3 regions of the Metabacillus flavus genome follow, and region 2 is predicted to be linked to each of the others. Evidence: riboswitches for the same ligand, from Rfam matches in the RefSeq annotation. Region 2 holds a riboswitch; each other region holds the start of a gene.
The links. A riboswitch is a leader RNA that binds a small molecule or an ion and turns the genes downstream of it on or off. The one in region 2 is predicted to bind cobalamin.
Positions count from the first base shown of each region.

Region 1: linked by a shared signal. The riboswitch ahead of J9317_RS05385 (ribonucleoside-diphosphate reductase subunit alpha) and the one ahead of J9317_RS08020 (ABC transporter substrate-binding protein) in region 2 are both predicted to bind cobalamin.
Region 3: linked by a shared signal. The riboswitch ahead of metE (5-methyltetrahydropteroyltriglutamate--homocysteine S-methyltransferase) and the one ahead of J9317_RS08020 (ABC transporter substrate-binding protein) in region 2 are both predicted to bind cobalamin.

Region 1 is NZ_JAGVRK010000001.1:1,014,936-1,022,565, forward strand. Features, by position in the region: gene J9317_RS05375 (sensor histidine kinase) at 1-707, opposite strand, end outside; gene J9317_RS05380 (ribonucleotide-diphosphate reductase subunit beta) at 1,470-2,516, opposite strand; gene J9317_RS05385 (ribonucleoside-diphosphate reductase subunit alpha) at 2,529-4,790, opposite strand; cobalamin riboswitch at 4,911-5,090, opposite strand; gene dat (D-amino-acid transaminase) at 5,288-6,145, shown strand; gene J9317_RS05395 (SGNH/GDSL hydrolase family protein) at 6,439-7,239, shown strand; gene J9317_RS05400 (ABC transporter ATP-binding protein) at 7,236-7,630, shown strand, end outside.
Region 2 is NZ_JAGVRK010000001.1:1,547,966-1,555,595, forward strand. Features, by position in the region: gene J9317_RS07995 (hypothetical protein) at 1-30, opposite strand, end outside; gene J9317_RS08000 (TetR/AcrR family transcriptional regulator) at 116-709, shown strand; gene abc-f (ribosomal protection-like ABC-F family protein) at 975-2,681, shown strand; gene J9317_RS08010 (DUF1349 domain-containing protein) at 2,753-3,835, shown strand; gene J9317_RS20585 (protein YkpC) at 3,893-4,024, opposite strand; gene J9317_RS08015 (NUDIX hydrolase) at 4,370-4,987, shown strand; cobalamin riboswitch at 5,092-5,279, shown strand; gene J9317_RS08020 (ABC transporter substrate-binding protein) at 5,463-6,434, shown strand; gene J9317_RS08025 (FecCD family ABC transporter permease) at 6,397-7,425, shown strand; gene J9317_RS08030 (adenosylcobinamide amidohydrolase) at 7,442-7,630, shown strand, end outside.
Region 3 is NZ_JAGVRK010000001.1:1,759,760-1,767,389, reverse strand. Features, by position in the region: gene J9317_RS09085 (two-component system sensor histidine kinase NtrB) at 1-885, opposite strand, end outside; gene metE (5-methyltetrahydropteroyltriglutamate--homocysteine S-methyltransferase) at 1,010-3,256, opposite strand; cobalamin riboswitch at 3,428-3,612, opposite strand; gene pyrE (orotate phosphoribosyltransferase) at 3,674-4,315, opposite strand; gene pyrF (orotidine-5'-phosphate decarboxylase) at 4,312-5,031, opposite strand; gene J9317_RS09065 (dihydroorotate dehydrogenase) at 5,000-5,935, opposite strand; gene J9317_RS09060 (dihydroorotate dehydrogenase electron transfer subunit) at 5,929-6,708, opposite strand; gene carB (carbamoyl-phosphate synthase large subunit) at 6,705-7,630, opposite strand, start outside.

The sequences.
Region 1 (7,630 bases), 530 kb from region 2:
TCTGGTAATTCAGGATCGTTCAGCAGCTGAAGAAAGCCTCTGGTTACTTGCATCGGATTTCTGATTTCATGAGCAAACACACTTGCCAGCTCGCCTATCACTCGGAATTTTTCTGAGTTTTGCATGTCTGACCGCAGCTGGTGGATTTCTTTAATTGTTTCATTTAACATCGTAAAGAACCAAGTAACGGCCAATACAAAGATTAGATGAATCATCTGTACTTTAAGATAATCGATGGAAAATCCTTTAAACCATCCAAAAATAGAAATACCTGTAAAAACATAGAAAAAAGAAAGGCCGACAGCCATTTTAACTCTTCCATCTTTGTTCGAACGTGCAAAGGACTTTTGAAAATATAGCAGAACAGGCAGTGAGATTGATAAGGTAAGAACAGTCGTATAAAATCCCATACTGATTCCAAGATAAAGCCGATACAGGATGATAAGGGCAGACAGAAAGATGCCTGGCCAAAACCCGCCATATAAAATTCCGAATAGGAGAGGAATAATTCTTAAATCCAAACGGGCATTTTGACCAAAACTCACTGGGAAGGACATGCAAAAAAATATTGAAATTCCCCACAAAACAGACATGATGACCTTTCTATTTTTATGACTCTTTACCTTCTCCGTGACAAAAGTAAAATAAATAAAAATGGGAATGGCCATAAGTGTTAGCTGCAGCAAAAAATCCTTAATTATACTCATCTTGGCTACCTTTCCTATTCAGTTCTTTAGCTTAATTCTTAAAACACATTACATTCAGCCTGTTTTCTTATAGAGAAAAAACGAATTATAGTAGTTATTATACTTTAAAGTTATCAGAATTTGTCGACGATTAAATCTGACTTTCCATTTTCTTTTCCTGCAAGTCCCTTCACACTCATCAGAGACATTCATATTGGTGCTGTAGAGAATGCGTCTGCCGTTAACTTCGGCAATAACTTCCCTTTTAAAGTAAAAAGCATAATCAGGGATTTGGCAGCATCCTTGGCAATGGAAATGATATTCATGATATCCTTCCTCAACAGGAGGAAAGGGATGTCACAGAGGTCTTCAGCGAAAATCCGGATCATCCCCAGCCTGAATGGCAGAAATGGCTGAAGGATGAGAAGAAGAATGACGGGGAGGAAAAAGGGGAACCGGAATAAAATAAAGAGCTGATGCTGAAAGATATTCTTTCAGCATCAGCTCCTTTTGAGGTGCCAGTCCCGCACTCTATTAGCGAAATAAAGCTCCGGCACCAGCCCTGTGAACCGTTGATGCGCAAGGGTTTGAGAGGAGATGTCTCTGTCCCGTTCTGCGGTGAAGCATCGCGGGACTGACCCGGTGCCAGTCCCGCACTCTATTAGCGAAATAAAGCTCCGGCACCAGCTCTGTGAACCGTTGATACGCAAGGGTTTGAGAGGTGGTGTCTCAGTCCCGTTCTGCGGTGAAGCAGAGCGGGACTGACCCCGCCTTTAGCACATTTTACAAATCATCAAATCCATTATCCACATTATTTACTTTCGTATACTGCCTTGATTTCTGTTCAAAGAAATCGGATTTGCCGAGATCGACTTCTTCGTATGCTTTGATCCACTTGAGCGGGTTCGTCCGGTAGCCTTCAAACGGACGGTCGTAGCCGAGCTGATTGGAGCGGACGTTGGCATAGAATTTAATGTAATCCTCTACATCCTTCATACCGATGCCTTCGATTTTGTTTCCAATAATGTGGCGGCCCCATTCAATTTCAAGCTCGGCTGCTTCAACCAAAGTGCTTTCCACAAACACTTTCAGGTCCGTTGTATCATATTCCGGATATTGTACAAGCACCTCTCTGAAAATTTTCACGAATAGATCGACGTGGATTTGCTCATCGCGGTTGATATAATTAATCATCGTACTTGTTGCCACCATTTTTTGATTGCGGGCGAGGTTGTAAAAGAAGGCGAATCCCGAGTAAAAGAACAAGCCTTCGAGAATTACGTCATAAACAAGCGACTTGAGCAGGTTTTCGACATTCGCGTTTTCTGCAAAATCCTTGTAGCCGTTTGTAACAAAATCGTTTCGCTTCCTGAGTATTGCCTCGCTCCGCCAATACTCGAATACTTGATCCTGCTTGCTTTTCGGCACAATGCTAGAGAGTACATAAGAGTAAGAATGATTGTGAATGACTTCCTGCTGTGCAAGCATAATCATGAGTGCGTTAATGCTTGAGTCGGTAATGTAGTCAGCGACTTTTCCTGCATAATCCGTTTGAATGCTGTCGAGCAGGGCGAGAAGCCCAATGATTTTAAGGAAGGCATCCTTTTCATGCTCATCGAGGTCTTTAAATTGCTTAACATCCTGAGACATATTGATTTCAAATGGCGTCCAGAAGTTCGATAGCATTTTCTTATATTTGGAATACGCCCATGGATAGGCAACATCATCCCAGTTTAAAATGTTGGAACTCCGGCCGTTGATCAGCGCTGTGGAACGGTTCGGCGCCTCGGGATCCATAATGGTCCGCTGTGATAGTGCGATGTCTGTCATCTGTTTTTCCTCCTAGCTCGCACAGGAATCGCAGTCTTCGATGAGGCTGGAAGTGGAGCGGACGTAATAGGTTGTTTTCAGTCCTGCGTTCCAGGCGCTCATGTGAAGATCGAGCAATTCTTTTGCTTTGATTGTATTCAGTACGTAAAAGTTAAATGAGATTGATTGATCAATATGGCGCTGTCTCGCCGCATTTTGTTCAATGCTCCAATGCTGATCGGTGAAATAGGCGGATTTATAATACCAAGTCGTTTCCGGGCTCAAATCAGGGGCTGTGACCGGAATCTTGTAGTCTTTCTTTTCTTCCGAATAAACCTTTTGAAAAATCGGATCAATGCTTGCTGTGCTGCCGGCAATGATGGATGTAGAGGCATTTGGTGCGACTGCCATCAAGTAACCGTTCCGCATGCCGTTTTCAGCGATTCGCTGCTGAAGCTCCTGCCATTCTTCAGAACGGTAGCCGCGGTTCTCAAAATAAGTGCCTGTTTCCCAGCCGGACCCTTCAAATGCCGGGTAAGAACCTTTTTCCTTCGCAAGCTCCGAGCTCGCCTGAATCGTCAAAAAGGAGATTTTTTCGTAAAGCTGATCGGCGTACTGTACCGCTTCATCACTTTCCCACTTAATGCCTTCAAGGGCTAGAAGATGATGCCAGCCAAAGGTTCCAAGTCCGATTGCGCGGTATTTGGAATTTGTCAGCTTCGCCTGCAGAACCGGAATGTCATTTAAATCTATGACATTATCAAGCATCCTGACCTGAATTGGTATAAGACGTTCGAGCACGTCCTCTCTAACTGCTTTAGCAAGACTGATGGAGGAAAGGTTGCAAACAACAAAATCACCGGGTGTTTTAACTGTTATGATTTTTCCGTCCTCCGTATATTGTTCATCCATCGTCGTCGCGCTTTGGTTTTGAGTGATTTCTGTGCAGAGGTTGGTGCAGTATACCATTCCAGCATGAGCGTTGGTATTCATCCGGTTCACTTCGTCCCGGTAAAACATAAATGGTGTCCCTGACTCAAGCTGGCTGATCATGATCCGCTTCATGATATCAATTGCCGGGACTTTTTCTTTCGCTAAATCAGGATGGCGGACGCACTCCCAATACTTTTCACGGAAGCTGCCGCTGCCTTTTTTCTCGTCAAAATAATCCTCCAGGCTGTAGCCGAGTGTTTTTATGACCTCATGGGGGTCGAATAAATACCAGTCACCGCGTTCCTCGACCTGTTCCATAAATAAATCAGGGAGACAGACGCCTGTAAACAAGTCATGGGTACGGAGCCGCTCGTCCCCATTATTCAGCTTGGAATCGAGGAAAGAAAAGATGTCTTTATGCCATACATCAAGGTAAACCGCGATGGCGCCTTTTCTTTGGCCGAGCTGATCGACGCTGACCGCTGTATTATTAAGCTGCTTCATCCAAGGAAGCACGCCGGAGGAAACCCCTTTAAACCCGCGGATATCACTGCCTCTGCTGCGGATTTTTCCAAGATAGACGCCGATGCCGCCGCCGCTTTTTGATAAATTCGCAATATCTGTGTTGCTGTCAAAAATGCCTTGCAGACTGTCGTCAATCGTATCGATAAAGCAGCTGGACAGCTGCCCGACGGATTTCCCGGCATTTGATAGAGTAGGAGTCGCAACCGTCATATAAAGATTGCTCAGAGCCCAATACGCTTCTTTAACGAGATGAATTCTGTGCTCCGCCGGCTCTTTTGCCATCAAGGTCATCGCAATTATCATAAAGCGCTCCTGGGGAAGCTCCATGACGTTTTTGCTGAAGTCGCGGGCTATGTAGCGGTCAGCAAGCGTCCGGAGTCCGATATAGGTGAAGAGCAGATCGCGTTCCGGATCGATTATCTCGCCGAGCTCGCTGATTTCTTTAGAAGTATACGAATGCGGAATCAGGTCTCCGTAAATGCCAATGCTGTGAAGGCGATCAATCAGTTCAAGGAAGGATCCGTATTTCGCTGATTTATCATATCCGCGGCTTTTTGCTGCTTCTGAATAAAGCTCGTCCAAATACAGACGGGCACAAAGGTAAGTCCAATCCGGCTCGAGCTCCGATATGTTCGCCAAGCCTTCTAAAATGGCGAGGTTCTTCATTTGTTTTTCTGTATATGTATCTCTCGCTGCGACCGCTTCAATTAATCTCTCTGTAAAGGTAAGCAAATCAAGGTGATGAAAATCTTTTCCCGCTTCCTGTATCCATTGCATATAATTCTGTTGATCAAATGGCCTTTTTACGCCTTTTTCATTCGTCATTACGGTGGTCATCGCCATCCTCCTCCAAAGGAAAATAAAAAATCCGCTCTTGGCAATTGAGCGGATCAAACGATAGAATAAAAGAAGATCTTTTACTTCCACCGTTTCATCTTCCCAATCCCCGGGAAAAGCGAAACATATCCAGCATCGGCAGGTCTCCTGACTTGTGCTTCCTCCTACTATGGGTCCTTCCCGTACGAAGCCGTACAGTGGCTTTCCCAGTTCGTCACACTTACAGTTGCGGGGACAGTTCCGGTCTTTAACCGGATTCCCTTTTAAGCTATTCTTAGCACCGTTTGCTGTGGAATATAAACTATATATAGTGGTATGTTTTAATTTAAGTTTCTATATATTGTGTTTGTTATAGATACATATTAAAGTACAAGATTTTGAATTTCAACTATTTCCCCTCAAAAATATTCTTTTTTATTTACGCGGATGTGCTTGACAATAACTCGGCCAACCGTATGTAATGATAAGTACAAATCTGAAAATTCCAGAGGTGCTCTATGAAAATCCTGATGAATACAGAACTAATCGATCGAGAGCAGGCAAAAGTAGATATTGAGGACAGAGGCTATCAATTCGGAGACGGCGTCTATGAAGTAATCCGGGTCTATGATGGAGAAGTTTTTACAATGGATGAGCATTTAGAAAGATTAAAAAGAAGTGCTGGAGAAATCAAAATTTCGCTGCCTTATGATATCGAGGAGCTGAAAAACCGGGTTAGAGAGTTGGTCTCGGTGAACAAGGTATGGGACGGCGGAATCTATATGCAGGTGACAAGAGGGGTCAGCCCAAGGAACCACCTTTTCCCCGGATCAGATATTCCAGCTCAGCTGGTGGCCTATCCGGTTCCATCGAAACGTCCGGAAGAGCTTCAAAAAACCGGCGTTGAGGTCATCACAGCGGAGGACATGCGCTGGAAACGCTGCGACATTAAAAGCCTGAATCTTCTGTGGAATGTGATGGCGAAACAGGAAGCAGCGGACGCAGGGAAATATGAAACCATTTTTGTACGGGACGGTATTGTCACAGAAGGAAGCTCCACAAATTTTTATGCAGTTAAGGATGGAACGGTTTATACTCATCCCGCCAATAACTTCATTTTGAACGGCATTACACGTCTTAAAATATTGGAAGCATCCAGAAATGCCGGGGTAAATGCAGTTGAAAAAGAAATTCAGGCATCCGAGCTCGATCAGTATGAGGAAGCCTTTATCTCCTCTACAACGATCGAAGTGATGCCAATTGTGAAAATTGACGGCAAGTCCTACAGCAAAGGAAAGCCGGGACCGGTCACATTGTCGATTGCAAAAGCGTTCCGGGAGCTGCTGCCGGACCATAAGAAGAATGGCGTTTTGTAAAGGGTTAATAAACTGTACACAAACAGTTTAGCCGTTTAGATAACGGGAGTGCTGTTAAAAGAGCATTCCTGTTTTTTTGTATTAGGCTCTGTTAAAGTCTAATGTTGATTTTTAACACCTGTTGATTGGAGTGGAAAGCGATCGCCTGCAACGGAAATCAACAGCCAAGTTTAACAGAGCCTTGTATTAAGGAATTTTCTCGTTGAAACACATTGATGAAACCGCTGCTGTAAGCTTTTCCAATGATTTAAGGTACAATAAAAGAATCTCACTGAAAGGTGCAAACCATCCAAATGAAAAGTGTAAAACTGATAGCGGGAATTTCATTAGCCGCAAGCATATTGTGGATAGGCGGTTTAGGATACACGATGAACAGCCAATTTTTTCAGCAGCCTGATCCTCCTGCAAAAAGGAGCACCCAACCATCTGATAACAAACCGGCTAAGCAGGATAATGAGTATGTTGTCGTTGGACTTGGCGATTCTCTTACAAGAGGGATCGGTGATGGCGACGGGAAAGGATATGTCGGGTATTTAATGAATGATCTTCGAGGCAGATCGGAGCAGAAGGTTACGCTCTCCAATTTATCCATCAGCGGACAGACATCGTCGGGGCTGGACAAGCAGCTGAAGCAGGCGGAAATTCAGCGCCAAATCAGTAAGGCGGATGCTATTGTGATGACCATCGGGGGAAATGACCTTTTTGCGGGCGGACAAGTGATGAACGACCTGTCGAGCAAGACGATTGAACAGACAAGAACAGCATTTCTGAACAGGCTGTCCGGGATTTTCAAACAAATCCGCACCATAAATCCGGATGCGGCGATCTATTATGTTGGGCTGTATAATCCATTTAATGATCTGTCCGATAGCTCTGTAACCTCCGGCATTGTAAGAGAGTGGAATTTTTATACCGCTAATGAAGCGGCAAAATATAAGAAAACCGTTATGGTGCCCACCTTTGATTTATTCGAACAAAATGTGAATGACTACTTGTATAGTGATAAATTTCATCCAAATAAAGAGGGGTATAAGCTAATAGGAGAGCGGCTGTCCTCCCTCATCGTCTTCAGTGAGGAGGGAAAGAAAAAATGACAGATAATGTGACACTCTCTGTATCGGGTTTGAAGAAAACAATCAAAAAAAAGGAAATTATTAAAGGGTTAAGCTTCGAACTTCAAAAAGGGGAAGTGTTCGGCTTTTTAGGACCGAATGGAGCCGGTAAAACGACGACGATCCGCATGCTGGTCGGGCTAATCAAACCAACATCTGGAAAAATCTCCATATGCGGATATGACCTGGAGAAACAGTATACAAAAGCCATCCGGAATATCGGCTGCATCGTCGAAAATCCAGAGCTTTATACGTATTTAAGCGGACGGGAAAATCTTGAATATTTCAAACGGATGATTCCGGGATTAAAAGAGGAGCGCATTGATGAAGTTGTTCATCTTGTCCGGCTTGAGCACCGAATCGATGACCGGGT
Region 2 (7,630 bases):
TTCACAGCCTACAATCAGCCAGCCAATCATGAACCATTCTCCTTTTTAGTACAACTGTGTTAAAAACAAATTAACACAATTGTATTAAAAAAGCAATATGTGATAGACTTGAACTATGCCTAAATTTGTAGATCATGAAAAACAAAAAGAAAAAATAGCCGAAGCAGTATGGAGAATTGTTGCAAGAGATGGAATGGAGCAGGTTTCAGTCCGGAATGTGGCAGAAGAAGCCGGTTTTTCACCAGGGTCGATGCGGCATTATTTTTCCACTCAATCAGAATTGATCGTGTTTACGATGAAATTTATATCGGATAAAATCCGGAAAAGAGCAGAAGGAGCTGTATTCACAGGTGACCATATGGAAGATATGGCGATGCTGCTGGAAGAAGCCCTTCCGCTGAACGATGAAAGAAGAATGGAAACGGAGGTGTGGTTTGCGTTTATCGCAAAAGCTTTTACTGACCGGGAGCTGGCTCCGCTTAGCGCTGAATTATATGATGAATTAAAAAGAGGAGTTACAATGATCATTACAGGGCTAATTAATTTAGGAATGGCAAAAGAAAACCTGGATCCAGAAATAGAAATTGAGCGTCTATTTGCTTTAATTGACGGATTAGCCATTCATGGTGTTATCAGACCGTATGAGAGCAGTCCTGAAAAAATGAGCAGAGTCGTGCGCCATCATCTGCAATCTCTCTGTAAATGTTGATTGACAGTTAACGCAAGATTTGAATATACTAAATGTACTATTTGCAGAAGGGAATGAATTTGGGCCAATGAAGCTGTAATCTTATTTTCTGACGTTTCTTTAATAAAAAGGAACCAAAAGAGAGTAGGATTCGTGCGCCCATTTTTCATTCTAAAGCCGTCAAAAGCAATTTTGGCATAGGCTTTTTTTGAATACGGCATTCGTCATCCTCTTCAGGTTCCTGAGAGGTTTTTTTGTATTCAAAAAAGAGTGGGATGTGAAGCGTATGCTATTGATGAAAATAAGAAATGTGAAAAAAAGCTTTGGTGACCGGGATATATTAACAGGGATAAATTTAGATATTGCTTTGGGCGACAGAATTGGTCTTGCCGGATACAACGGTACGGGAAAAACAACTTTTGCAAAACTTCTTGCGGGTATCCTCTCTATGGATGAAGGCTATATAGATGTGTTCGGGAAAAAAGTGAAAATCGGTTATCTGCAGCAATCTGTCGATTATACGGATGATAGCTTAAAAGTTCAGCATCATTCTAAGGAATGGCTGAAATCCGCTAAAATGCTGGGGATTGGCTCACTGGAAGATCATCGTGAAAGAAGGCATTTAAGCGGCGGTGAAAAATTAAAGGTCGCATTGACCAATGTGCTTCAAGGGAATCCGGATTTGCTTATCCTGGATGAACCGACGAATCATATGGATCTGCGTGGAATCAAATGGCTCACGTCAGAACTGCAGCGATTTAGCGGGACGGTACTGATCATTTCTCATGATCGTTATTTTCTTGATCAAACTGTAACGAGAATTGAAGAGCTCCACGATGGAAAACTCATTTCCTATGAAGGAAACTACTCTGATTACAGGAAAGAGAAGCAGCGCAGGTTCGAGATCCAGGAAAGGGATTATGAAAAGCAGCAGCGGTATAAGAAACGGATTGAAGGCCAGATGGAGAACTTAAAGAGCTGGTCCGAGAAAGCTCACAGGGATTCCACCAAGAGCAAGACGAATGAGAAGCTTCCTATGGGCTATAAAGAAACTCAAAGAGTGAAAGCAAAGAAAATGGACATCCAAATTCGTTCTAAAATGAAACGGCTGAATGCCGAAATGGAAAAAAATAAAGTGGAAAAGCCTAAAGAAGATACGAGCGTTTATTTTGACTTTAACGCCTCTCAAAAAAGGGGAAAACGGATTCTTGAAGCCACCAATGCGGCCAAAGCATTTGGCTCGAGAACGTTGTTTCACCAAAGTCACTTTTATATGAAACATGGAGAAAAAGCAGCACTGCTTGGACCGAATGGAAGCGGGAAAACGACTTTTTTAAACATTTTATTAGGAAAAGAGGAGCTCTCCGAAGGCGAAATATGGTTCAGCCATTCTCTTAAAATCGGCTATCTGAGCCAGGAGGTAGAGGACTTAAATGTAAATTTGACTCCAATCCAAGCGCTCGGTTTAACTGATCGGGATACAAAAAGCAGAGCGATGGACATTAGTGCCCATCTGGGATTATCAGAAATGATGGACCGCAAAATTGAAGAGCTTAGCCTTGGACAAAGAACAAGGGTGAAATTAATCGGGCTGCTTTTGCAGGAGCTCGATATGCTCATTTTAGACGAACCTACTAATCACCTGGATCTTCCATCAAGAGAGCAGCTGGAGGAAACCCTTAGTCTGTTTTCAGGGACATTGCTCATTGTCTCCCACGATTACTACTTTTTGGAGAAGCTGGCTGATAGTATGCTGGTCATAGAAGAAGATCAGGTAATTCGCAAATATGGAATGACTTTAAAAGAATGGGAGAAAAAAGATTCTGTAACCGAACCTAAGGATGATAAGGAAAAGCTTCTTATTCTTGAGACCGAACTTTCTGCCGTACTGGGGAAGTTAAGCCTGCTGCAGCCCGGAGATCCGGAGTATACAGAGCTCGATAATAGCTTTAAGCAGCTTATGAGCAGAAAAAAAGAACTAAACAATGGGTAAAGTAAGACATTGATTGAGCCTAATGGTACAATCGATTCAATAAGCATGTCCGAAAATAGTGGGGGCTGAATATGGAAACAATTGTCGAACGGGTGATGGGAATTTTGCCGAATCAAAAACCGGTGATCATAGGGGTCAGCGGAACGAACGGATCAGGATTTGAGACACAAGCCCGGGCACTTCAAGGGGAACTGGTTAAACAGGGGATTCTCGTCCATTTAGAGGAATTAATGGAGGAGCCAGTGGATATTGATCCTGAAAATCCGGCCAAAAGCTGGTACGAACAATCCATGCCGGATCATAAAGCAAATATGGCTATTGAGAACGCAAAGCTTCACCGGGAGCTGGATATCGTCATTGTAAGCGGTGCATTTTTGCTAAAAAATACACTTGATCATTTATATGATACGTCTATCTGGATTGACTGCACAAAGCAAACAGCGAGGGAACGGGAGTACGCAGACGGACAGGTGAACATCGAATGGAAATTCGGTGCCCAGCGAATTCACGAAATCATTGATGAGCCAAAACAAAAAGCCAATCTTATCATCCAGAATGATCCTCGGCTTGAACAGGGTCCCAGAGTTATTCAAGAGGGATTCCATGGAGGGAAATGGCTGAATGAGCCTTCTTCCTGGATGGAAAGGAGCGGATCGCTGACAGTGGAGACGGACCGCCTGACAGACTTTTGGCAAAGAACACATTACGGTTTCAGCAATGATAATGGACATTTTTATTATTTTCAAACCGATCTCGATTTCATGATGACGGTTACTGTAAAAGGAGAACCAATCCATCAATTTGATCAAGCGGGCTTAATGATTCGTGTGGATGAAGACAATTGGCTGAAAACGTCTCTTGAACATGAAGTGAATCAGCATCCAAAGCTTGGAGCAGTGGCAACAAATTTCGGATACAGCGACTGGTCCACTCAGGAAACGGATGAAGCTATTCAAGAACTCACCTACAGAGTAACCAGGACTGGGAATGATTATAAAATCGATGTGCTGCTTAAAGGAAATTGGCAGCAGCTTAGAGTAACAAGACTGCATCATGATGAAAAAAAAGTAATGTGCGGGATCTATTGCTGCAGTCCGATTGAAAAAGGCTTTCATGCAGAATTCAGCAGCTTCAGGCTTGTTGAGTTATTTTAAAGGAAAAGGGCAGTTCGGGAACAGCTTCCCGGCTGCTCTTTTTATTTGAGAACCGATCTACGGGCGGACGATTAAATTTTCTTCCCGCTGATCTCCGTCCGGCAAATTGGCAAACGATACACTCATTCCGCCCAGGATAATCCCTGCCAGCACCAGACTAATCACAATTCTTCTGCCCATATCTCTCATCTCTGCAACCCTCCGCTCATTAAATAAAAAATCCTTCCCCACTATAAAGCGGGGACAAGCTGTTTGGAAAGGGATAAATCTCTTCTTTTTGAAAAATGGGGAAATATACCTGTACCGAGCTGAAATTATGTCCCATAAGAAGGCGGTAAATCGATCTTCTAAAAATTACCTATCGAGAGAAATGGTTAGAGGGGAACGGTTTTTTGGTTCATATAACCGTCGTGGCCATTGGTAATGCATTCTTTTAAAGGTATTCCGCTAAGCCCTTCATCAAAAGCCGTGTCTATGCATGTCATCCTTTCATAGGATACAATGCAAATAGAGCATAGGGATAGGAGGAGAATCATGGAGCCTAAGTGGGTAACGTGGGCGAAGGAGATTCAGTCTCTGTCACAGGCAGGTCTTGCTTATTCAAAGGATCAATTTGATATTGAGCGGTTTGAGCGTCTGCGGGAGCTGAGTCAGGAAATAATGGCTGAATATACAGAAGTGCCGATGGAAAAGCTTCCAGAATTGTTCGCAAACGAAACAGGGTATCAGACGCCTAAAGTGGATGTTAGAGCGGTTGTTTTCAGAGACAACAAGATACTGCTCGTTCGGGAGATGATGGATGGACGCTGGTCGCTGCCTGGAGGATGGGCGGATATCGGGGTAAGTCCGTCGGAAAATGCAGTTAAGGAGGCATTTGAGGAGTCTGGGTTAGAAGTTAAGCCAGTAAGGCTGATTGCGGTGATGGACAAGAAGTGCCATCCTCATCCGCCTGGAGCCTATCATATCTATAAGCTTTTCTTTTTGTGTGAAGAAATAGGGGGCAAGCTCGCAACTGGTTTTGAGACACTGGATGCAGGTTTTTTCGGACTGGATGAACTTCCTGAGCTTTCTGTTGGCAGAATTACAGAAAGCCAGATTAGGATTTTGTTTGAATATGGCTGGGATGCAGGAAAACAGGTGTACTTTGATTAACGACTGTGAAAAGCAGCTGCCTGCTGCTTTTTCTCATTTACAAGCAAAAGAAAGCGACTGACATTAGGCTGAAGGTTGTGTATAATACTTCGTGTACGAAACATTCATATCGATAAGGTGTAGGTGCTGATTTCTTTTTCGTCAGCTTAAAAGGGAAGCCGGTTAAACTCCGGCGCGGTCCCGCCACTGTAAATGGGAGTGACCTGCTTAATCCACTGTGCGGCTTTGCATGGGAAGGAGCGGGGAGCGATGATCATGAGCCAGGAGACCTGCCTCACACCTCGTCACCGCATACCTACGAGGATAGGATGGTGTTACCGTTGACAGGAAAGTCTCTTATTGGCTTATGCAGTCTACATAACATGAACCGTCATCTCCTTTTGCCAGGGAGGTGTTTTTTGTTTTTCGGGAAATTCAGCCAGGCTTGAGCTGGTGATGGCAATGAAATTGAAGAATGATTACGGGGGATAAAAAAATGAATAAGTTCTTATCAGCTTTAACAGCCCTGCTTTTGACAGCGGGTGTCTTAGGGGGCTGTGCATCTGATTCTGCAGCGCCTGAGAAAACAAAGGGACAGCAGGCATCACAGGAAGAAAAGGCAGAGTTTCCAGTTAAAATAAAAGATGCTTCCAATTCAGAAGTGACAATTGAAGAGAAGCCAAAAGAAATTGTTTCTCTAATTCCAAGCAACACGGAAATCGTTTTTTCTATGGGTTTAGGAGATAAAGTTGTTGGCGTAACCGATAACGATAATTACCCGGAAGAAGCTCTTAAGAAAGAAAAAGTTGGAGGAATGGATATTAATGTTGAGAAAATTATTGGCCTCCAGCCTGATTTGGTGCTGGCGCATGAATCAGGGGCGCATAATTCCGCTGATGGACTGAAACAGCTGAAGGATGCAGGAATTGATGTAGTGGTGGTCAATGAGGCACAAAGTTTCGAAGAGGTCTATGAGTCTATGGAAATGATTGGGAAGGCAACTGGAGAAGTTGAGAAGTCTGAGAAAATGATTGATGGAATGAAAAAGGATCTTGCCAATATCGAAGAAAAAGCAGCGAGCATCCCGGATGATCGAAGAAAAAGTGTATTCGTAGAGGTTTCTCCTTCACCGGAGATTTATACAGCAGGCAAAGACACATTCCTTAATGACATATTAACCACGGTCGGAGCTAAAAATGCGGCGGCAGCACTAAGCGGATGGCCAAAAATGACGGAAGAAGCAATTGTTAAATTGAATCCAGATGCCATTGTGACGACCTATGGCTATTATAGTCCGGATCCCATTAAACAGGTGATGAGCCGGAAAGGCTGGGAGAGTGTTGCCGCTATTAAAAATAAAGCAGTTTTTGACGTGCATTCGGATAAAGTTACAAGACCGGGTCCGCGTTTAATTGAAGGAGTAGAGGAACTTGCACACTCAATCTATCCGGACGTTTTTACAAAATAACCGTACCTTTCAATATGCTTTGGCGATCCTTTTTTTAGCGGTCGCCTTTTTAGCTGCCGTTTCTATTGGAACGGCAGCTATTTCTCCAGCTGAAATTGTTTCTGTTCTATTAGGCGGAAATGCGGTTTCTGAGGCAAATGAAAATATATTAATGTCGATTCGTATTCCGCGTGTTCTCCTCGCAGGCCTTGTAGGCGCGGCACTTGCTTTATCCGGCGCCGCCTTCCAGGGGCTGCTGAGAAATCCGTTAGCAGACCCATATACACTAGGCGTTTCTTCAGGTGCATCTCTCGGAGCTGTTAGTGTGATTTATTTTGGATTCCAGGCGTTCGGCAGCTTTTCACTCCCTATCGTCAGCATTGCTTCCGGATTCCTGACAATGTTTGGGGTTCTGGGATTTGCTTATCTTGCTCAGAGAAGAACGTCGATGGAGACGATGATCTTAGCAGGAATTATTTTCAACTCCTTTTTAGGTTCTTTTATCTCCCTGATCATCGCTTTAAGCGGAGAGGAGCTCAGGCAGGTAATGAACTGGCTTCTTGGAAGTGTGTCTATGAGAGGCTGGCCTTACATTTATATGATTCTGCCGTTTACAGCCGCAGGTGCATTCCTGCTCTTTATGCACAGCAGAGAATTAAATGCATTTGCCTTCGGAGAGGAACGGGCACGCCATATTGGAGTAAATGTGAGACGCAAACAGCTTATTATCATCATTTCAGCTTCGATGCTGACTGGCTCTGCGGTTGCGGTATCCGGAACAATCGGTTTTGTCGGACTAGTTATTCCTCATATGACGAGGCTCCTGTGCGGAAGTGATCATCGCCATCTGCTTCCTTTATCGATGATATTCGGAGCTGGATTTCTGATTTTGGCTGATTTGCTGGCAAGGACGGTGATTTCACCGGTAGAGCTACCTATTGGCATCATTACCGCTATTATCGGAGCCCCTGTTTTTGCCGTTATTCTGGCAGCCAAGAAAAGAAGGACATAGGAAAGGAGGCTGGATTATGATTGCAGTTCAGGATCTTGCTGGCGGATATCATCAAGAAAACGTATTGAATAACCTCTCTTTCACTGTAAAGGAAGGGGAGTTCTTCGGTATTCTCGGACCTAATGGCAGCGGGAAAACGACATTGATGAAGATGCTCTCTGGCATTCTGCCGGTGACCAAAGGTTCAATCAAGATAAAAAATAAA
Region 3 (7,630 bases), 210 kb from region 2:
AAATACTTGCAGAAGCTCCTCCTTGTTTCCGGGGATCGCCGTTTCAGGCAGTATCTTTCTGCAATCAATCGTAAGATCGGTGTCATGAAGGAACGCTTCACTGTGGAGAAACTTTCCTAAATAATTCTTGAGAAAATCTGACACATAAAGATTCTCAAATGGCAGTGCCTCCGTTTTCGATAACCTCAAAAAATCCGTAATAATGCCGTTCGCACGATCTATCTCAGGAATAAGCAAAGCAGAAAACAGCCGGTTCATATCTGGACCGAGCTGGCCGCTGAGCAGCTGCAGATAACCCCGGACAGTTGTAAGGGGATTTCTAATTTCATGAGCGATCCCTGCTGCAATTCTCCCTGACATCGCCATTTTTTCAGCATCCTTTAAGTTATTCAGGAAATGAAATACTCCTGCTACTCTACTGATACTCCCATCGTGCCTTCGTATGATATATGTATTAACAATCCCATAATTGCGGTCCCACAATTCCCGATTGCGGATCGCCTGCCCGGTCTGAAGCGTTTCCAAAATGGCAATTTGCTGATCAGGAATTCTGAGCAGCTCCCTGATATGTTTTCCGATCATTGCTTCACGATCGACCTTTAGATCGGCAGCCGACTGCCTGTTGCACAGTGTAATTTTTCCATCAGCATCTGTAATGACTAGATGATGCGGTATCAAATCAGCCAGCGGAGCAAGCTTCTCTTCCAGCTTTTCCAGCAGCTCTCCTTCTAAAGATGTAATGGTAAACCAGCCTTTTTGTTCAGCAGCAGGCTGATGCTGATAAAATCTGCCTGATTCAGGATCCTTAAACTCAAAAGCGAAAGGAATCGAATCTATTAGCCTTTTATAATATAAAAGTTCTTTTTGATCCCCGAATTCTTTCATTTCTTCCTCCAGCTTACATGATTCATCATTTCCCATTATAAGGGAGGTTGACAGATCGTTCCAATGTTTTTCTCAATTTCGGCAAAAGGAAACCCCCTTCAATAATAAAAGGAGGCCTAACCTGTTAAACAGTTGGAATCGTATGTTTATCTCTTATATTGAACGCAGCTTCCGCCATATTGCTGAGGGACTGTATGGCTTCCTCTTCAGATCTGGTTTTCAGACCGCAGTCCGGATTAATCCAAAACCGGCCGGCCGGCAGAACTGTAAGGCACTGTTCAATCACCTTCTCCATTTCAGCGGCTGCAGGGATTCGAGGGCTGTGTATATCATACACACCAAGACCAATCATTTTATCATAGCTGAATTCTTTAAACGTGCTGATGTTCTCGCCGCCGCCCCTTGACGTTTCAATGGAAATGACGTCAGCATCCATATCGGATATTGCGTCCATCATTTCTGAAAACTCGCTGTAGCACATATGGGTGTGAATTTGCGTATCCGCCTGCACATCCCAATGAGTCGCTCTGAATGCATTGACTGCCCATTCTGTATAAGCCGCCTGTTTGCTTTTCTTAAGCGGAAGACCCTCTCTAAACGCCGGCTCATCTATTTGAATCATGCGGATGCCTGCTTTTTCAAGCTCAAGCACTTCTTTTCTTAGAGCAGCTGCAATAAAGCTTGCAAGAACTTCACTGCTTTGATCATCACGCGGGAAGGACCAGTTCAGAATCGTCACCGGGCCGGTCAGCATCCCTTTTACAGGCTTATCCGTCAGAGATTGGGAGTACGAAGCAAGCTCAGATGTGATGGATCCTCTCCAGCCGATGTCCCCGAAAATGATGGGTGGCTTTACCCCTCTGGAGCCGTAAGACTGGACCCATCCATGCTTTGTAAATGCGAATCCATCAAGGTTTTCACCGAAGTACTCAACCATATCATTCCGCTCGAATTCTCCATGTACGAGAACGTCCAGGCCTGCTTCCTCCTGAATCCCAATCCACCGCTTTGTTTCCCTTTTAACAAACGCATCATATTCCTGTTTTGAAAGAAGGCCGTCCCGGAATCTCTTCCTCTGCTTTCTCACCTCTTTCGTCTGCGGAAAACTCCCGATTGTTGTCAACGGAAGCAATGGGAGCTGAAATGCTTTTCTTTGAATTTCCTCTCTCTCTGAAAATGCCTGCTTCCTCTTAAAGGATTGAACCTTATCAGAGAGATTTTCAGATTTCCGATATTTTGTTAATTCCTGATAGGCCTGATCCCATTCAAGAATTCTATTTTTGGCTTCCAAATCGATGCTTCCTGCTAGGAGGACGCATTCCGCAAGTTTTTCTTTTGCGAAAGACAGACTGTTATAAACACCTGCTGGAAGGCTGACTTCACCTTCTTTTGTCTCTGGTACATGAATGAGGCTGCAGGAGGGCTGGATCCATAGCTCGCAAGGCTTGATTTTCTTTTGCAAAAACTCCACTAGTTTTAGTGATTCCGTACCTTTAGCCCGCCATATGTTTCGCCCGTCTATAATCCCCGCTGCCAAAAATTTATCTGCCGGGAACCCATGCTTTTTCATTAAGTCAATCGTATTTCCTCTTGTAAAATCAAAACCCCATCCGCTGACAGGCAAGGTCATTAACTGCTGGTAAGCGTCCGGAGATTCAAAATAAGTTTGTATGCAAATCTTAAGGCTGCTCACTTTTCCGTCCAAATATGAATACATGGACTGAATAATCGGGAAATCTTCGGATGTTTCTTCATAAACAAAGGCCGGTTCATCCACTTGAGCAATTTGCGCACCGTGTTCTTCCAGCTGCTGGAGAAGTTGAGCATATAGAGGCAGCAGCTTCTCTGCAGCCTTTTCAAGAGATTCATAGCCCTTGGAAAGCCTGATAAATGTATAAGGACCAATGATGACAGGTTTTCCATCTGCCCATTCTTTTGCTTCAAGATAATGGTCAAGTGGTTTATTGAAATTGAGCTTCGGCTCTGAGCCTTCCCACTCTGGTACGAGATAATGGTAATTCGTATCAAACCACTTCGTCATCGCGCACGCTGTTGCGCTCTTCGACCCCCTTGCCATGGAAAAATAGCAGTCAATGGAGGCAGGGTTTTCTGTTCGGTGCCTTTCAGGAATCAGGTTAAACATCCAGGCCATATCAAGCATTTGATCATACAAGGTAAAATCACCGACCGGTATAAGGTCAATGCCGGCATCTGTTTGCTTGCGGACATTCCCGATCCGAAGTTCCTTCATTTTCTCCAGGAAAAGTGATTCGCTTATCTCTTTTTTCCAATAAGACTCAAGCACCCTTTTCCATTCTCTATTCTGTCCTAAACGCGGATATCCTTGATTGCTGCTTTTCACCTTCTTCATTCGAGCCTCTCTCCTTTCGTAATAAAAAAAAAGACTGATCCTCATCTCCCTGGTTCGCCTACATTGGCATAAACAGGTCTGACTCGGTCCAGTCAAAAACGATCGATGAAAAACATCAAATAGAAAAGTATGTATCATGATCGTTTCCGCATCTCACCCCCCGAAGACAGAAAACTCCAAGGAATACAGGCAGGTCTCCTGGCTTATGCTTCAGTCTTTCCTGCGCCTTCCCGTCCATTATGACAGTGGCTTTTTAGCAGGATCGTCAGCACATACAGTTGCGGGGACAGCTCCGGATTATAACCGGATTCCCTATTAAACCGCTAAAAGCGGTACCTGGTATTCCTCTACAATATGAAATTGATAGTATCTTTTATAGCATAATAGGTTTCGCAATTGCAAGACAAATCTTTCTATTCAGACAGAGGTTTCCGCTCTCCATTCAATGGAGGAAGGATTCTTTCTCCATAGCTCAAGCTTTTTAAGATCCTTTTCTTTAATACGGTTTTCCTGCCTGGCGATCTGAATGAGAGTCGAATAGTCTGTCAGTGTCCGGTATGAAATCAGCTCTTCGCTGAAGTTCTGATCGGCTGCGTCAAACTCATAGGTGAAAATAGCAGCAACACCCAATACATCCGCTCCTGCTTCACGGAGCGCTTTGACGGTATGAATGGAGCTTCCGCCGGTTGAAATCAGGTCTTCAATGACTACTGCCCGGTCGTTCTCTCCAGCTCTTCCCTCAATCATGTTTCCTTTGCCGTGTCCTTTGGCACTTCCTCGCACATAGCACATCGGCAGTCCGAGAATATCACTGACAAGCGCTGCATGGGCAATCCCAGCCGTTGCCGTTCCAGCAATCAGCGTTGCATCCGGATAATTCATCTGGATCAGACGTGACAGACCTTTTGCAATCTCACTGCGTATTTCCGGAAAAGACAGAGTTAAACGATTATCGCAGTAAATAGGGGAAAGCATGCCGCTTGACCATGTAAACGGCTCGTTTGGCTTCAGTGTGACCGCCCCTATTTCAAGCAGTGACTTTGCAATTTTCTCTTTCATATCTTTACACCCTCCCAGTCCATTTGCATCTTTTTATATGCATTCAGCGGATGTTCTTTTTGAGTAATGCTTCTTCCGGCAACAAAATAGGTAGATTTTTCACTGCGCGCCATTTCTGGTGTTGCGACTCTTGACTGATCCAGAGCCGCATCGCCTGCCAGCCGGATCCCAGGCGTAACAGTCATAAAATCCGGGCCAAATGCCTTCTTGACCTGTTTGGATTCCCATACGCTGCATACAATACCATCCAGTCCGGATTGCTTAGCATTTGCTGCATAATGATGCACTGCCTCGTTCATTTCCTTCTCAATGAGGAGCTCCTCATTCAATACCTTTTGCGACGTACTGGTAAGCTGAGTAACCCCGATTAAATGCGGCCGCTTCTGTCCTGCAGGAGTCCCTGAGATCAAGCCTTCCATCGCCGCCTCCATCATTGCGCGTCCTCCTGCTGCGTGGACATTGATCATGTCCGGCTGAAGCGAGGCAAGTACCTTCATTGCTCTCTTTACGGTATTCGGAATATCATGAAGCTTTAAATCCAAAAAGACTTGATGACCTTCCTCCTTCAGCCATTCAATCACAGCTGGACCTTCCTTGTAAAAAAGCTCCATTCCGGTTTTCACATACAGCTTTTCACTGCCCATTCCCTTCAAAAAGCGGGCGGCTTCTCCTTTATTTTCAAAATCAAGCGCGATGATAATCGGGTTTCGGTGCATCCTCATGACTCCTTCCTATACACTCCCGAACATGGCTGAAACCATATTTGCTCAGCATTTCAGGAAGTTCATCAATGATTTCTGAACAGATAAACGGATTGACAAAGTTCGCCGTTCCAACAGCAACCGCACTTGCACCGGCATATAAAAACTCTAATACATCCTCTGCTGACTGGATGCCGCCCATTCCGATGATTGGGATGGATACAGCACGGCTGACCTCATGAATCATCCGGATTGCCACCGGCTTGATAGCAGGACCTGAAAGCCCCCCCGTTTTATTAGCTAAAACGGGTCTTCCGGTTTTCAGGTCAAGCCGCATTCCAAGAAGAGTGTTAATCATTGTTAACCCGTCTGCTCCAGCCTGTTCCACTGCGATCGCAATCTCAGAAATACTCGTAACATTCGGAGAAAGCTTGACATACACAGGCACGCTGGAAACACGTTTTACTGCCTCGGTCAAGTCAGCTGCCATTTTAGGATCCGTACCGAATGCTATGCCCCCTGTTTTTACATTCGGACAGGAAATATTCAATTCCAGTGCCGCTACATTTGGTGCCTGGCTGATTCTTTCCGCTACTTCCATATAATCCTCAATGCTTGATCCTGCTACATTGGCAATGATCGGTACATCAAAGGATTCAAGCCTTGGCAGCTCGGTTTGGATCACTCCCGATAGTCCAGGATTTTGAAGTCCGATCGCGTTCAGCATCCCGCCGGGCGTCTCCGCCACACGCGGTGTTTCGTTGCCGAATCTTGCTTCAGGTGTAGCTGCTTTTATCATAATGGCACCGAGCTTGTTCAAGTCATATAGATTGGAGAACTCCTTACCGAATCCGAAGCATCCGGAAGCAGGCATGACCGGATTTTTCAGCGTTAATCCCGGAAGTGTTATGTTCAGCATGAAAGCACCACCTCGCCCGCTCTGAATACCGGCCCGTCGCTGCATACTTTTTTGTAGCCGGCTGGATCATTTGGAATGTGGCACACACAGGCAAAGCAAGCTCCTATCCCGCAGCCCATTCTCTCTTCAAGGGAAAGGTATACTTCCCTTTCGGTATACCTGGTTTCAAGCGCCTTTAGCATTGGAGTCGGGCCGCAGGCGTATAAACTGTCAAACTCAATTTCATGATAGCTGATGGCATCTGTTACGAATCCTTTCACTCCCAAGCTGCCATCCGTTGTGGAAAAATAGGTATCTCCAAGTCTGGCAAACTCTTCTTTATAGAAGGACGCCTCTATGTTTTCAAAGCCCAATACATGGACAGGCACCGCTCCTATGGCTTTCAGCTGGCGCGAAAGTTCATAAAGGGGAGGAACGCCGATGCCGCCTCCTGTAAGCAAAACCTTTTTCCCTTTTAAAGAACTGTCAATAGGAAACCCGTTTCCGAGCGGACCGATTATGTCTGCCTTTTCTCCAGGTTTTTTGGAAGAAAGAAGTGCCGTGCCTTCCCCGCTTTTTCTGTAGATGATGGTAAATGTCCTGTCCTCCCGGCTGATTCTGGCAATGCTGATCGGTCTTCTAAGCAGCGGGACAAATGTTTCCGATACTTTTACATGGACAAACTGGCCGGGCTTCGTCATTTGCCGGGTCAATTCTCCCTGCAAGACAAGTTCGAAAATATCCTTTGCAATTTCTTTATGCGAGACAATCTGCATGTCTTCTTTTCCGATCATGAATGAACAGCCTCCCGTCTGGGATTCAGCTCCTGCATGGCTTCAGTCGAAAAACTCATCGATTCTAGAACCCTTAATATCGCTTTAGCTGTATCAAGTGATGTCAGGCATGGTACACCATTTTCAACGGATTCACGGCGGATTTTGAAACCGTCTCTTGCCGGCTGTTTTCCTCTTGTCAACGTGTTGATGACAAATTGGGCTTCTCCGTTCCGGATCACATCCAGAAGATTGGGCTGCTCACTGATTTTATTGACTATTTTTGAAGGGATGCCCGCTTCCCTCAGGTATTCAGCTGTGCCGCTTGTCGCGAGGATCTGGTAGCCGATTCGGTTAAAGCGTCTTGCGATTTCCAGCCCTTCCGTTTTGTCTTTATCCGCTACGGTCAGAAGAACAGATCCATATTTATGAATTTGAATCCCGGATGCAACCAAACCCTTATACAAAGCCTTTTCAAGGGTGACATCTTTGCCCATTACTTCCCCAGTGGATTTCATTTCAGGTCCCAGGGTAATGTCGACCATCCTTAGTTTCGCAAAAGAGAATACAGGAACTTTTACATATACACCAGCCTTCTCTTCTATCAAGCCGGTTTCATACCCCATGTCTTTTAGCTTGTGCCCCAAAACCACCTTCGTTGCAAGGTTCGCCATTGGAACACCGGTAATTTTGCTTAAAAACGGGACCGTCCTGCTTGACCTTGGGTTTACTTCCAGGACGAACACATCATCTTTATAAATAACAAACTGGATATTCAGGAGTCCGGAGATATTCAGTCCTTTCGCGAGAGCGATCGTATGCTCAATGATTTTGGTTTTGCAGTCATCCGAAAGGGTTTGAGGCGGATATACCGCAATCGAGTCTCCGGAATGGACACCGGCTCTTTCAATATGCTCCATAATCCCCGGTATCACAATCGTCT